One region of the Burkholderia oklahomensis C6786 genome, then DNA from elsewhere that is predicted to be linked to it. Evidence: predicted binding sites of a transcription regulator. Region 1 holds the regulator's gene; the other holds the start of a gene.
The links. The regulator FNR, encoded in region 1, switches genes on or off when oxygen is low (the NO sensors DNR and NnrR bind a similar motif). The targets are predictions, from matches to a motif close to TTGATNNNNATCAA.
Positions count from the first base shown of each region.

Region 2: a site for FNR is predicted at 3,556-3,569, ahead of BG90_RS22300 (MBL fold metallo-hydrolase RNA specificity domain-containing protein). Genes of this name have one in related genera too.

Region 1 covers NZ_CP009556.1:569,458-576,589, forward strand. Annotated here, with positions in the region: gene BG90_RS20525 (alpha-hydroxy acid oxidase) at 1-540, shown strand, start outside; gene BG90_RS20535 (LysE/ArgO family amino acid transporter) at 907-1,527, opposite strand; gene BG90_RS20540 (LysR family transcriptional regulator ArgP) at 1,635-2,528, shown strand; gene fnr (fumarate/nitrate reduction transcriptional regulator Fnr) at 2,565-3,320, opposite strand; gene BG90_RS20550 (universal stress protein) at 3,470-3,937, opposite strand; gene BG90_RS20555 (hypothetical protein) at 4,361-4,591, shown strand; partial or broken gene BG90_RS33435 (MFS transporter) at 4,978-5,193, shown strand; gene BG90_RS38070 (hypothetical protein) at 5,494-5,754, shown strand; gene BG90_RS20570 (aldehyde dehydrogenase (NADP(+))) at 5,878-7,132, shown strand, end outside.
Region 2 covers NZ_CP009556.1:988,134-995,265, reverse strand. Annotated here, with positions in the region: gene BG90_RS22315 (amino acid permease) at 1-1,562, opposite strand, end outside; gene BG90_RS22310 (metal-dependent hydrolase) at 2,028-2,918, opposite strand; gene BG90_RS36235 (hypothetical protein) at 3,090-3,443, opposite strand; gene BG90_RS22300 (MBL fold metallo-hydrolase RNA specificity domain-containing protein) at 3,634-5,013, shown strand; gene BG90_RS22295 (beta-ketoacyl-ACP reductase) at 5,459-6,205, opposite strand; gene BG90_RS22285 (helix-turn-helix domain-containing protein) at 6,880-7,132, shown strand, end outside.

The sequences.
Region 1 (7,132 bases):
CACGGCATGCCCCACTTCGAGAATTCGTTTGCGACACGCGGCGCGCCGATCCTTTCCGCCAACGTGCTGCGGGATTTCTCCGCGCGCGACCACCTCAACTGGACGCATGTGCGGCAAATCCGCCGGCAATGGACAGGCGATCTGGTGATCAAGGGCATCCTCAGCGTCGAGGATGCCGTCATCGCGCGCGAGGCGGGCGCCGACGGCATCATCCTTTCGAACCATGGCGGCCGCCAGCTGGACGGCGCTTCGTCGCCGATGCGGATCCTGCGGGACGTGGTGCAGACGGTGGGCGGCGATTATCCGGTGATGATCGACAGCGGCTTTCGGCGAGGATCGGACGTGCTGAAGGCGCTGGCGCTGGGCGCACGCATGGTGTTCGTCGGGCGGCCCTTCAACTACGCGGCGGCCGTGGCGGGCGAGGCCGGCGTGGCGCATGCGATCCGCCTGTTGCAGGAGGAAGTGGACCGCAACATGGCCATGCTGGGGGCGAACGGATGCGGCCAGCTCACCCCGGACATGCTGATCCGCAAGCGTTAATCGCGTTAGCCAGCCTCGCGCCCGCTCGGTCGCGTCGCCGCCGCGATCGGGCGGGCGGCGCTCATCGACGATTTCGACAGTATTCAGCCAAGCGAAGTATTCGCGCGGACGGCCGCCGCGAATCTTCGGTCGCAACGCGTCATGTGCAGGATCGGCATGCAGCGAGCGGCTTCGCGCGATTGCGATCGTTCCGCGCTTGCGGGCGGGCGTCCGCTGCGTCGACCCGTCGTATATTCGATTCGGCGGCAAACGCCGCGCTGATCGAGCTGCGGGAAATCTCGACGTTTGCATGCGGCGCGCCGACCGCCGCAGCCTGCGACATGCGCGACGCACGCGCTCGCGGGCCGCGCGAAACCCATCACCCCCTCACCGCAACTGCACGGCCGCGAGAAACAGCACCATGCTGCCGATCGCGCCGTCGAGCACGCGCCATGCGAGCGCGCGCTTGAACCACGGCGCGAGCAACCGCGCGCCGTATCCGAGCGCGACGAACCAGATCGCGCTGACCGCCATCGCGCCGATCGCGAACGCGCTGCGCGCGCCTTCCGGCTCGCGCGCGCCGGCCGTGCCGATCAACAGGAACGTGTCCAGATAAACGTGCGGATTGAGCCACGTGAACGCGAGCGTCATCAGCACGATCGGCCATGCGCGCTGCGCGGGCGGCGCGACGGCGGCGCCCGTCGCGTCGAGCGTCGCGTGGCCGGGCTTGAATGCGCGGCGCAGCGCGCTCAGGCCGAACCATGCGAGATACGCGAGGCCGACGTACAGCACCGCGTGAACGAAGGCCGGATAGCGCTCGACGAGCACCGACGCGCCGCCGACGCCCGCGCCGATCAGGATCATGTCCGACAGCGTGCAGAGCAGGATGATCTTGCCGACGTGCGAGCGCATGATTCCTTGCCGAAGGATGAACGCGTTTTGCGCGCCGATGGTGACGATGAGCGATGCGCACAGCATCGCGCCGTGAGAAAAAGCGATCCAGTTCATGTTCGTTGTTGCTTCAGGCGATGGACTAATGGAGCAGGAGGCGCTAGTCTGCGTTGATCGCCTGGGTAAGAAAAGCTAAATCATCTAATGCTGATTAAGGAAAACTGATGCTCGACTACGCGTTGCTCGATGCGCTCGCCGAAGTGATCCGTCACGGCTCGTTCGAACGGGCGGCGAAAGCGCTCAACGTGTCGCCTTCCGCGGTGTCGCAGCGCGTGAAGCTGTTGGAGGAGCGAGTGGGGAGCGTGCTCGTCAAGCGCGGGCAGCCGTGCGTCGCGACGACGTCGGGCGCGCTGTTGTGCCGCCACACCGAGCGCGTGCGGATGCTGGAAGCCGAGCTGTCCGGGCACATGCCCGGATTCGCCGGCGTGGAGACGGGCGCATGGCCGATACTGCGCGTCGCCGTCAACGACGACAGCGTCGCGACCTGGTTCGTCGACGCGGTCGGCCCGTTCTGCGCGGAAAGCGGCACGCTGCTCGATCTCGTGATCGACGATCAGGACTACACGGCGGAGCGGATTCGCGACGGCAGCGTGCAGGGCGCGGTGACGGCACTCGCCGAGCCGATCCAGGGCTGCCGCTCGACGCGCCTCGGCCGCATGCGTTATCACGCGGTGTGCTCGCCCGCGTTCTACGCGCGCTATTTCGGCAAAGGCATCAACCGCGACGCGCTGCGGCGCGCGCCGTGCGTGATGTTCAATCCGAAGGACGGCCTGCAGGCGCGCTTCATCCGGCGCGTGACGCGTGTGGATCTCGATCCGCCGCAGCACTGGATTCCGCACGTCGCCGGCTATCTGCGCGCGTGCGAGGCGGGGCTGGGCTGGGGAATGTGTCCGGAGCGAATGGTCGAGCGTCGGATCGCCGCGGGCGAACTCGTCGATTTGTCGGAAGGAAAGAGCATCGACGTCGAGCTCTACTGGCAGAGCTGGCGATTGTCGATCGGCTGGCTGGACGAGTTCAGCGCGGCGCTCAAGAAGCGCGCCGCGCAGTTTCTCGATTGATTCGATGCGATGCGATGAAAAACGAGCCGCGCCTGGTTACAGGCGGTGGAGGCCGTCGAAATCGACGATGCGGACCATCCGGCCTTGCATCTCGATCAGCCCGCGCTTGTGGAACTTCGACAACGTGCGGCTGACGGTCTCGAGCGTCATGCCGAGATAGCTGCCGATGTCTTCGCGGGTCATCCGCAGGTTGAATTCGTTAGGCGAATAGCCGCGCTTCATGTAGCGCGACGACACGTCGAGCAGGAACGCCGCGACGCGCTCCTCGGCGTTCAACGAGCCGAGCACCATTGTCTGCGACGTCTCGCGGACGATCTGCTCGCTCATCAGCTTGTGCATCCGCAACTGCATCGTGCCGGCTTCCGAGCATAGCGTCTTCAGCGCGCTGTACGGAATCACGCAGACCGAACTGTCTTCGAGCGCGACCGCGGTGCGCGGATGCGCGTCGTCGCAGATGCCGTCGAGGCCGAGCGCTTCGCCCGCGAGATGCAGCCCGGTGACTTGCTCGCGACCGTCGTGGCGTGTGGCGATGGTCTTCAGCGATCCTGAGCGAACCGCGTACACGTTGTCGAAATTATCGCCTTCGCGGAACAGCGTTTCGCCGCGGCGGACCGGGCGCGCGGTGCAGATCACGGATTCGAGGCGCGCGAGCGCCTCGGGGGCGAGCCCTTGGGGCATGCAGAGATGGCGCATCGCGCACGTCGAACAGTGCGCGGCCTGACGCGGTGCCCACGTACTGGAGGCATGGACGGGAGCAGCGGCGGCGGCGGGTCGGGCGACGGGCGTAAGCATGATGGATGGCTCTGAGGTTGAATCGGTAAAGCCATTGTCCCATCGTGGACAAAGCCTGTTTAGCGACAAAACGCCGCGACTCCCCGTGCGATTTCCTTGTTCGGCCGCAACGCGCGGTTGCGGCGAAACATCGCATCCGTTGCGTTCGGTCAGCTGTCCCGATCTTCCGGATGGGCGGCGGACGGGATCAGCAGCACGGGCAGCGCCGAGTGGCGCACGCACTGTTCGGCGACGCTGCCGAGCACGAGCCGTTTGAAACCGCGGCGGCCGTGCGTGCCGAGCACGAGCAGATCGGCGCCGAACGCTTTGGCGCCGTCGACGATGAGCGACGGCACGTCGGCGAGCGACGACGCTTCGCCGATTTTCATCGCGCCCTTCACGCCGGCTTCCTGCATCTTCTGCGCAAATTCCTTCGCCAGATCGTTGCCCTGCTGGAGCAGTTGCGTGCGAAGGATCGACGGATCGTAGCCGGGCACGTTGTAGTAGATCGCAGCGTTTTCCACGATGTAGAAGGGCTGCAATTCCGCGCCGCTCGTCTTCGCGATGTCGAGCGCCGCGTCGAATGCGTGGCGTGCCGTTTCGCTGCCGTCGACTGCGACAAGAATGCGCTGGTACATGATGTCTCCGTGGTGCGGTTGAGAAAAGATCGGCCGTTCGGCCGATCGAGTTTGACGATGTCTTTTTACAAAGTAAACGATTACTGACTACGATGCGGCGAACTGACGCAGCCGAGTAAACGCGGCGTCGGACTTTTCCGGTTTCGATCGAGCGCGGCGGTTTTTTTGCGCGCGATTTGCGTATCGACCGGGTCGGCTCGCGCCGCGTTCCTCGACGCCGTAATAGACTTGGCTGGAACTCGGGCTGGCTCGCCTGCCGACGCGAGCCGATGCTGGTTTGAAACGCATCGGGCGATACCGTTCCCTGTGTTTCGTGCGGCGCTCGATGGAGGACGGCAGGCGTTGGCGCCGGAGATGCGTGTCGATGGGCGTAGCCGCTGCGCCTGCTTGTTCGTTTCGTTCAACCGGAGAAGGAGGAAACCTATGCCGTATGTCGTGCTCGAGTTGCTGACCGAAGACGCCGACCGGTACTCGCTGCCGGACCTGATCGGCGTGGACAGCGCCTCGCCCGATATGCCGCACGTTTGCGAAATGCTGCTCGCGGACGCTCAATGGCCGACGATCCAGGCCTATCTCGATCGGCAGGAACTGCCGTACAAGTTCGCGCGGCCGAGCACGGCGCGGCGGGTTCCTCGTAATAATCCGTGCTGGTAGCGCGGGGCGTTTGGCGCAGGTCGGATCGGCCTGATCTCGTGCGTCGGTCGATCGTTGCCGTGATGTGTTGGGGAAGACGATCGGCTTGTCGCGAAAGCTGCTGTTCTCGATGTGCCGAGACTTTCCCCTTCGTTGCAGTCCCGCGCGAGCGGCTTGCTGACGTTCGTGCCTCCAGCCCTCGGCGGCAAGCCGCTCGCGCTTCATCCATCGACAAGCCGAACGTTAGGCCTGTTGCTTGTCGATCGGCCGGCGCATATCGACGGTTTGCGTTCCATCCGCCTACCGTGCGGCGATCGGTGAAGGCCGGGCAGGTGAAACCCGTCGATGGCGGAGGTCTACGCGAACGCGGCGAATGAATCGACGGCGAAAGAAGGTGCGAACCGCGTCACGCATTGAGGCTGCCGACGCTCCCGAAAAATCTCACCCATGGCGGAATGGGCCAGGTCGGCATGCTCGCGATCCTGCCGTACGTCGCGACGATGATCGGCATGTGCGCGACGTCCTGGCCGCCGGATCGCACCGGCAGGCGGCGGCTCTTCATTGCCGGACCGCTCGTCGGCTTCGCCGCGCGCCTGTTCCTGTCGGTCCGCTGCCAGGCGTCGGGTGAGCGCGAGCCGTTCGTCGCGGGACGGCTCACGTTCACGCCGCCCGCTCGCTGCGAGCGCAGACGGCACGTTTCCACGCGATATATCGCCGATGCGGGTCGCATGCGGCGCGCGCCGATCGAATCAACGCAAGACGACAGACAGTCAATCGGAACCGCGGTCATGAACGACATCCTCCTGCTGGCGTAGAAGCGCGCCCATACCTTCAGCTTCGACGATCTCGAATCGAAGACGGCGCCCGCGCACGTCGTGCTGCCGACTATCCGCTCGAGTTCGCGGTCGATCCGGCGCGCCGTCATGCGTCCGCCGGGGATCTTCGGGATCGAAACCGCCTGGACGCGCGGCCACGAAGGCGATCATCGCGTCGCCGTGATCGATCCCGACGCGCCTCGGCGTACGAGCCTGCTCGACAGGTGGCCGTGTTATCTGCCGCATCGCATGGATCCGGCGCTCGTGCGCACGTTCGCCGCCGCGCTCGCCGATTTGAGCGACACGGCGCGCCGCGGGGTCTGGCAAGATAATGCGATTCGCGTGTACCGGATCGGCGCGCCCGATTGAGTCGCCCCGATTCGACCGACTCGACCGATTCGCTCGATTGACCCGATTCGCCCAATCTGTCCGCGGGCGGCGCGCGTCGCGACGTTCGCCCGGCCACGGCGGATTTTTCAATCCGGAGGAAGCATGCAGATCACTGGAGAGATGTTGATTGGCGCGGCCGCCGTGCGCGGCACCGAAGGCACGATGCGCGCGTACGATCCGGCGCAGGGCGTCGAGCTCGAGCCGGCGTTCGGCGCGGGCGGCGCGGGCGACGTCGACCGCGCGTGCCGGCTCGCGAGCGCCGCATTCGACGCGTTTCGCCAAGCGCCGCTCGAGGCGCGCGCGCGTTTTCTCGAAGCGGTCGCCGAGCGCATCGTCGGGTTCGGCGATCAATTGATCGAGCGCGCGCATGCGGAATCGGCGCTGCCCGTCGCGCGACTCGAAGGCGAGCGCGCGCGCACGGTCGGCCAGTTGCGGCTGTTCGCGTCGATCGTGCGCGACGGCCGCTGGCTCGATGCGACGCTCGATTCCGCGCAGCCCGACCGCAAGCCGCTGCCGCGCGCGGACCTGCGCTTGCAGAAGATCCCGCTCGGCCCCGTCGCGGTGTTCGGCGCGAGCAACTTTCCGCTCGCGTTCTCGGTCGCGGGCGGCGACACCGCATCGGCGTTCGCGGCCGGCTGCCCGGTCGTCGCGAAGGCGCATCCCGCGCATCTCGGCACGTCGGAGCTCGTCGGACGCGCGATCCAGCAGGCGGTGGCCGATTGCGGATTGCCCGAAGGCGTGTTTTCGCTCGTCGTCGGCGCGGGCAACGCGATCGGCGAGGCGCTCGTCGCGCATCCGGCGATCAAGGCGGTCGGCTTCACCGGCTCGCGCGCGGGCGGCGTTGCGCTGATGGGCGTCGCCGCGCGGCGGCGCGAGCCGATTCCGGTCTTCGCGGAAATGAGCAGCATCAATCCGTTCTTCGTGCTGCCGGGCGCGCTGCGCACGCGCGGCGCGAAGATCGCGCAAGGCTTCGTCGATTCGCTGACGCTCGGCGTCGGACAGTTCTGCACGAACCCGGGGCTCGTCGTCGCGCTCGACGGGCCGGACCTGAAGGCGTTCGTCGACGCGGCCGCGCAGGCGCTCGCGCAAAAGGGCGCGCAGACGATGCTCACGGCGGGCATCGCATCGTCGTACGAGAGCGCGATCGCGGCGCGCCGCGCGGCGACGGGCGTGAGCGAAGTCGCGCAAGGCACGCGCAGCGACGCGCGGAACGCCGCGCTGCCCGCGCTTTTCACGACGACGCATACGCAGTTCGCCCAGGACCCGCAGCTCGAAAGCGAGATCTTCGGGCCGACATCGCTCGTCGTCGTGTGCCGCGACGTCGACGAGATGATCGCGCTCGCCGAGCACGTCGAAG
Region 2 (7,132 bases), 420 kb from region 1:
TACGAAGCCGCTTCGGGACTCGACGGCGCGCGCACGGCCGCCGCTTCGCGCGCATCGTGCGCCGCCGCACGTTCGTGCTCGGCGACCCACGACGCGATGTCCATCTCTTCGTAGCGGACGACGCGGGTCTTGTGGAAGAACCGGTAGCCGAGCCACACGACGAGGAAGAGCGGAATGCCGACGTAGGTCGCGAGCACGCCGACCCAATCGATCTTGTTCGCGAGGAACGCCTGGTAGTCCTGGCCGAGCGCGATCACGATGCACAGCGCGAACGCGAAGATCGGGCCGTACGGATACAGGTTCGATTGATACGGCAGTTGATCGACCGAGAAACCCTGGCGGATGAAGCCCTTGCGGAACCGGTAGTGGCTGACCGCAATGCCGAGCCACGCGATGAAGCCCGTCATCCCCGACGTGTTCAGCAGCCACAGATAAACCGTCTTGTCGCCGTACAGCGACGACAGGAAGCACAGCGCGCCGACCGCGGTCGTCGCGTACAGCGCGTTGCGCGGCACGCCGCCCGCCGACAGCTTCGCGAACAGCTTCGGCGCGCGGCCTTCGGTCGCGAGGTTGTGAAGCATCCGCGTCGACGCGTACATCCCCGAGTTGCCGGCCGACAGAACCGCGGTCAGGATCACCGCGTTCATCACGCCCGCGGCGAACGCGAGGCCCGCATGGCGGAACACGAGCGTAAACGGGCTCACGCCGACGTCGGTCACGTCGCTCTTCAGCAGGTTCGGATCGGTGTACGGAACCAGCACGCCGATCACGAAGATCGCGAGCACGTAGAACAGCAGGATCCGCCAGAACACCTGGCGCACCGCGCGCGGGATCGTCGTGCGCGGGTTTTCCGATTCGCCGGCGGCGACGCCGATCAGCTCGGTGCCCTGGAACGAGAAGCCGGCGATCATCGCGACGCCCATCATCGCGGGCAGGCCGCCCGCGAACGGCGCATCGCCGATCGTGAAGTTGCTCCAGCCGTTGCTCGGGCCGCCCTTCAGGATGCCGAAGATCATCAGGAGTCCGACGCCGATGAACGCGAGCACGGTGACGACCTTGATCAGCGCGAACCAGTATTCGGCCTCGCCGAAGCCGCGCACGGTCAGCACGTTGAGGAGGAACATCACGCCGAGAAACGCCGCGCTCCACCAGACGCCCGGCACGTCCGGGAACCAGTAATGCATGACGAGCTGCGCGGCAACGAGCTCGACGGCGATCGTCACCGCCCAGTTGTACCAGTAGTTCCAGCCGAGCGCGAAGCCGAAGCCCTCTTCGACGTATTTCGCGCCGTAGGTCGCGAACGAGCCGGACACCGGCATGAACGCGGCCATCTCGCCCAGGCTCATCATCAGGCAGTAGACCATCACGCCGATCAGCAGGTACGCGAGCATCGCGCCGCCGGGGCCCGCCTGCGAGATGGACGCGCCGGACGCGACGAAGAGGCCCGTGCCGATCGAGCCGCCGATCGCGATCATCGTCAAGTGACGGGCTTTCAGGCTGCGGCGCAGCTGAGGAGGATTCGATTGTGCGGTCGAGCGGTCGGAATTCGGGTGTGGTGACATAACGGGCTGGCAAGGAGCGGCGGGCGACGGTTCGACGCCGCGCCGGGCAGGACGCCGGATTCGGCGCGTCCCCGGGACGATCTGCGGCGCGCCGCCCGGTGCCGACCGGGCGCGCCGCGCCGCACGCATTTTTTGCGCAGCGCGGATTCTACCCGATTCGTCAGACGTCGCCTGCAACATGACGTGCTGCGGCGCGCAAGATCGCCGTGAGCAAAACGCTTTGCCGATCAATGGGTTGCGCGCAGAACGCCGCGACTCGGGGCTCGCGGTCGCGCATCGCGAGCGGGCGCTCGTCCGATGCAGCGCGGCATCGAAAAGTATGATGATTTCTCAAACGCCGCCTGTTCGCTGCGACGCACAACGCACGGACGCGCCGCGATCGGACGCGCCTGCGGCGCCCCCAAAAACGGAAGGGCCGCTCGTAGCGGCCCTTCTCTTCTCCCTGATTTGCCTGCTAATCCTGCATTACACCGCCTGCGGCACCGGATGCAGCGGCACCCGGCGCGGCGCGGCCTTCGCCGCCTGGCGCGCGTTGCTCGCGTCGATCTCGGCGATCAGATCGTCGAGACGCTCCAGATGCACGCTGTTGTCGTGGTCCCACGGATGGAAGCCCGGCCGGAAGTAGTCGATCCATTCGCGCGCGATCTGCGCGAAGATGCCGCTCTTCGGGCTCCACAGATACTTGACCAGCTTGCCGATGCCGAGGCCCTTGCCGATGCGGCGGCGATGCGAGATCAGGAGGCTCGTGTTGAAGTAGAACAGCATCGCCCAGAACGCGATCGTGACGAACATCATCGCGCCCGTGCGCAGCAGATAGTTCTTCGCATTCGGCTTCATCACGGTGCGCCACACGTCGTATGCGACCGCCTTGTGCTCGGTTTCCTCCATCGAGTGCCACATCCACATCTGGCGGTAGCCGTCGACATCGCTGACCGTGATGCGGTTCGCGAGCACGAGGCCCGTGAACATCGCGGTGTAGTGCTCGAGCGCCATCGTGATCGCGAGCTGCACCGAATGCGGCAGCACCTTCTTGAACCAGCCGAGCACCGCCCACAAGCGCTTGTCGAGCTTGTGCGCCGGCATGCCGGCCGCCTGCAGCAGGTCGTTGAACTCGATGTGCTCACGCGTGTGCATCGCTTCCTGGCCGATGAAGCCGGCGATGTCGCGCTTCAGGTTGGGTTCGTCGATCCGGTCGCGGTAATTGCGGACCGAATCCATGAAGAAGCGCTCGCCCGCCGGGAACAGCAGCGACAGCGCGTTGAACAGGTGCGTCACGCCCACGCCTTCGGTATGCCAGTCGCAGATGCGGTCGGGCGGCAGGGCGAAGCGGATATCGCGGCGAACGATAGCATTCACAGTGTTTGTCTCCATGTCCCGTGACGGGACGTCGGTGCGACTCGATGCAACGCCCCCGATGGCTCGATTTGGGAATTAGGGCGCGGTCGCAATCTCACATCAAACCATCAATCAACGTTACATTGATGGATGTCATCATAGGAGAGGTTCCAAGTCTGCGCAAGGACGACTTCACGCAAAGAACATGCTCGTCGTTGCAGAATCCTCCGCCGCGCGCGCGCCCGCCCCGTCCGCACGCGGGTTGCGCGGCCCGCGGTCATGCCCGAGCGCTTCCTTCAAACGGTAATCACGCGTGCCGAACGGCGCGCACGGATGGCGCCGCGAAGACGCCGGGCGGTCTGCCGCGGCGGTCGCCGACGCGCGTTCTCGCACCGCACAATCCGCATTGCGCCAATCCCCGGGCACCGGACGCGAGATGCGCCGCGCATCGCGCGAAGGCGCTCGCACGCTCGCGTCGACGTCGCGTTCGCCGTGCCGTGCCACACCGCACCGCACCGCACCGCGCCGCAACATGCTCGCACGCATCGTCACGTCCGCGCCGACGCGCACGATCCGCGGCGACGCACGAACGACGCGCTCGCCCACTCATCGGCCCGTGCTCATTTTTGCCGCGCGTCCGAATGTGTCGCCGTGCAAATTGATCCACGTCAGCGATGCGCGCGTTGCGTGTAGTGCAATGGACGCATCCCACATCACACGCTTCTCAGGGGGGCTTATGAAACTGACGTTCCTCGGCGCGACGGAAACCGTCACGGGCTCGAAGTATCTGCTCGAGGACGCCGGGACACGCGTCCTGATCGACTGCGGGCTGTTCCAGGGCACGAAGAAGCTGCGGCTGCGCAACTGGAGTCCGCTGCCCGTGCCCGCCGACTCGATCGACGCCGTCGTGCTCACGCACGCGCATCTCGATCACAGCGGCTATCTGCCCGTGCTCGTGCGCGAAGGCTTCCGCGGGCAGGTCTATTGCACGCACGGCACCGCGGAGCTCGCCGAGATCATGCTGATGGACAGCGCGCGGCTCCTCGAGGAAGAAGCCGACTTCGCAAACCGCCACGGCTATTCGAAGCACCATCCGGCGTTGCCGCTCTACACCGTCGACGACGCGCAGCGCGCGCTGCAGCGTCTCGCGCCGCGCGAATTCGACGCGCCGACGCCGCTCGCGGGCAACCTGCACTTCCGTTTCCTGCCGGCCGGGCACATTCTCGGCGCGGCGAGCGTGGTCGTCTGCTGGCGGCACACGCTGCTCGCGTTCTCGGGCGATCTCGGCCGCCCGCACGATCCGATCATGCGCGCGCCCGTGCCGCCCGTTCATGCGGATTATCTCGTCGTCGAATCGACGTACGGCGACCGGCTGCACGACGCGAGCGATCCCGAGGCCGAGCTCGCCGACGTGTTCTCAAAGACGTTCGCGCGCGGCGGCGTGGTCGTGATGCCGTGCTTCACGGTCGGGCGCGCGCAGGAGATCCTCCACTACATCGCCCAGTTGAAGAAGACGGGCCGGATGCCGCACGTGCCCGTCTACCTCGACAGTCCGATGGCGACGAGCGTCACCGAGATCTACCGGCGGCGCCTGAGCGATCATCGGCTCACGATGTCCGATGCGGACGCGATCGGCCATGCGGCGACGATGGTGCGCACCGTCGAGCAATCGAAGGCGATCGCCGATCACAACGGGCCGATGGTGATCATCGCGGGCAGCGGGATGGCGACGGGCGGCCGCGTGCTGCATCACATCGAACGCTACGCGCCCGACAGCCGCAACACGATCCTGCTCGTCGGCTACCAGGCGGCGGGCACGCGCGGCGCGGCGCTCGCCGCGCACGAGCCGACGGTGAAGATCCACGGCGAATACGTGCGCGTGCGCGCGCAGGTCGAGATGATCTCGTCGCTGTCCGCGCATGCGGACTACAACGAGATCCTCGCATGGCTCCGCGCGCAATCGAGCGCGCCCGCGCGCACCTTCGTCACGCACGGCGAGCCCGCGGCGGCCGACGCGCTGCGTCGCCGGATCGAAGAGTCGCTGCATTGGCACTGCGAAGTGCCGTCCTATCTCGAGTCGGTCGAGCTGGAGGACGCGCCCGCGCGTGCGAAGTGAACGAGACGAACGGGGCGCCGGGTAGGCAGGCCTGCCCGGCGCTTCGGCATGCCGTACGCGTCGAACGAATCGGACGAATCGATTGGAAAGCGAAGCGATGCGCGTCGAATCGTCGAGATCGGCGCGATGAATATGCTGATGAATACATCGCCCGCGATCCGCCGCGTTCGCGAACGGGCTTCGATGTTTCGGCACACTAAACGATCGCGAGAATCGAGCGAGCGATCGAGCGACCGCGAACGGGCTGGGTCGGATGCCGAGTGGCTGCGAAAGAAACTGCGTATCGGAGAAACGACGGAGAGGAACGTTACATCTCGGGCCGCGCGACGCGTCGCATGAGCAACGCGCCCGACATCCGCACACACGGCACGACACGACACGGCCCGACGCCGCGCCGCGCGGCAACGAAGCGCGCGCCGCCGCGCGAACGGCGGCGCGGACTCGATCAATACATGTGCATCCCGCCGTTGATCGCGAGATCGGCGCCGGTGACGAACGCCGCGTCGTCCGAGCACAGGAACGCGATGAGCGCGGCCACTTCGTCGGGCTTGCCGAGCCGGCCCACCGGAATCTGCGGAAGAATCTTCGCTTCGAGCACGTCCTGCGGCATCGCTTCGACCATCGCGGTCGCGAGATAGCCGGGCGACACGGTGTTGACCGTGATCCCGCGCTTCGCCGTCTCGAGCGCGAGCGTCTTCGTGAAGCCGTGGATGCCCGCCTTCGCCGATGCGTAGTTCGCCTGACCGAACGCGCCGCGCGAGCCGTTCACCGAACCGATGTTGACGATGCGTCCGAAGCGCCGCTCGACCATCCCGGCGATGAACTGTTTCGTCACATTGAACATCGCATCGAGATCGGTGCGCATCACGGTGTCCCAGTCGCCCTTCGTCATCTTCAGGAACGTCGCGTCGCGCGTGATCCCCGCGTTGTTGATCAGCACATCGACCCTGCCGAAATCCGCGAGCACCTTCTCCGCGCAACGCTCGCACGACTCGAAGTCGGCGACGTCGACGCCGTATGCCTTGAAGTCGCGCCCGGCGTCGCGTTCGTGCATGAGCCACGTCGACACATGATCGTTGCGCTCCGAGTGCGATACCGCCACGGCCATGCCGGCGTCATGCAGCCGCCTGCTGACCGCCGCGCCCAATCCGCCCATACCGCCCGTCACAAACGCCACGCGTTTTGCTTCCATCACGGCCTCCTGATGAGGTGCCCGGTGCGGCATCGACGCCGCGCCGCGCGGCCGCCAGGCGGCATCGCGCGGTCATGATCCGGGCAGGGGTTGAGAAAAAATGCTGCTTGCAGCGCGCCACGAAGAACGCGCGCCGACTCGTATGCGCGGCAACATGCCGAAGCCGGTTGCCGCGACGCTGCGTGAAACTCCGCAAAGCTAACGCGCTTTACTGTAAGCGCGCACTCACCCGATCCGTTGACATGGGTCAAACGGCGGCACGGCACGAGTCCACGCTGCTGCTGTAGGAAACACCCTACAGCGCTACGCTGATGCTTACCCGATCTTCAACGTTCGCCGATTTCGATGCAGCAGTTCGCGTTCCATACTAGCAACCATAGGGGCAGTCCGTCGATGATCGCTCCGACCCGCGTTTCGTCGACTATGCTCATAGCGGGCAGGCTTGCCTCAGTCGATTCGGTCATCGAAACGAAACGGCGGATTGCGCACGATGACATGCGAGCCGAGCTCCCGGACGGCAGTTCCTGCGGTTTGCACACGTTGTCCGGCATGCCTCGCGACGCATGTCGATCGCTTCGTCGACGCCGTCGCGCAATGCGGCACTTCGTGCCGCGCCACGCCGCGGCGAAGCTCGATCGTGCCAATCGAGCTTCGCCGCATGAAAGGAGCCGATTATGCTGACCGCCTCAGTCAATGAAGTTGCGCCTTCCGTCGTGCCGCAACGATCCGTGTTCCCGTTGCATCCCGTCGCGGCCAACGACGCGCCGAAGCAGCCAGCGACCCGCTGTTCGACCTGCGCGATACGCGACGTGTGCATGCCGGCCAGCCTCACGCCGAGCGAATTCGCCCGTCTCGACGCGATGGTGTGCACGACGCGCCACGTCAAACGCGGCGAAGCATTGTTTCGCACGCACGACACATTCCAGA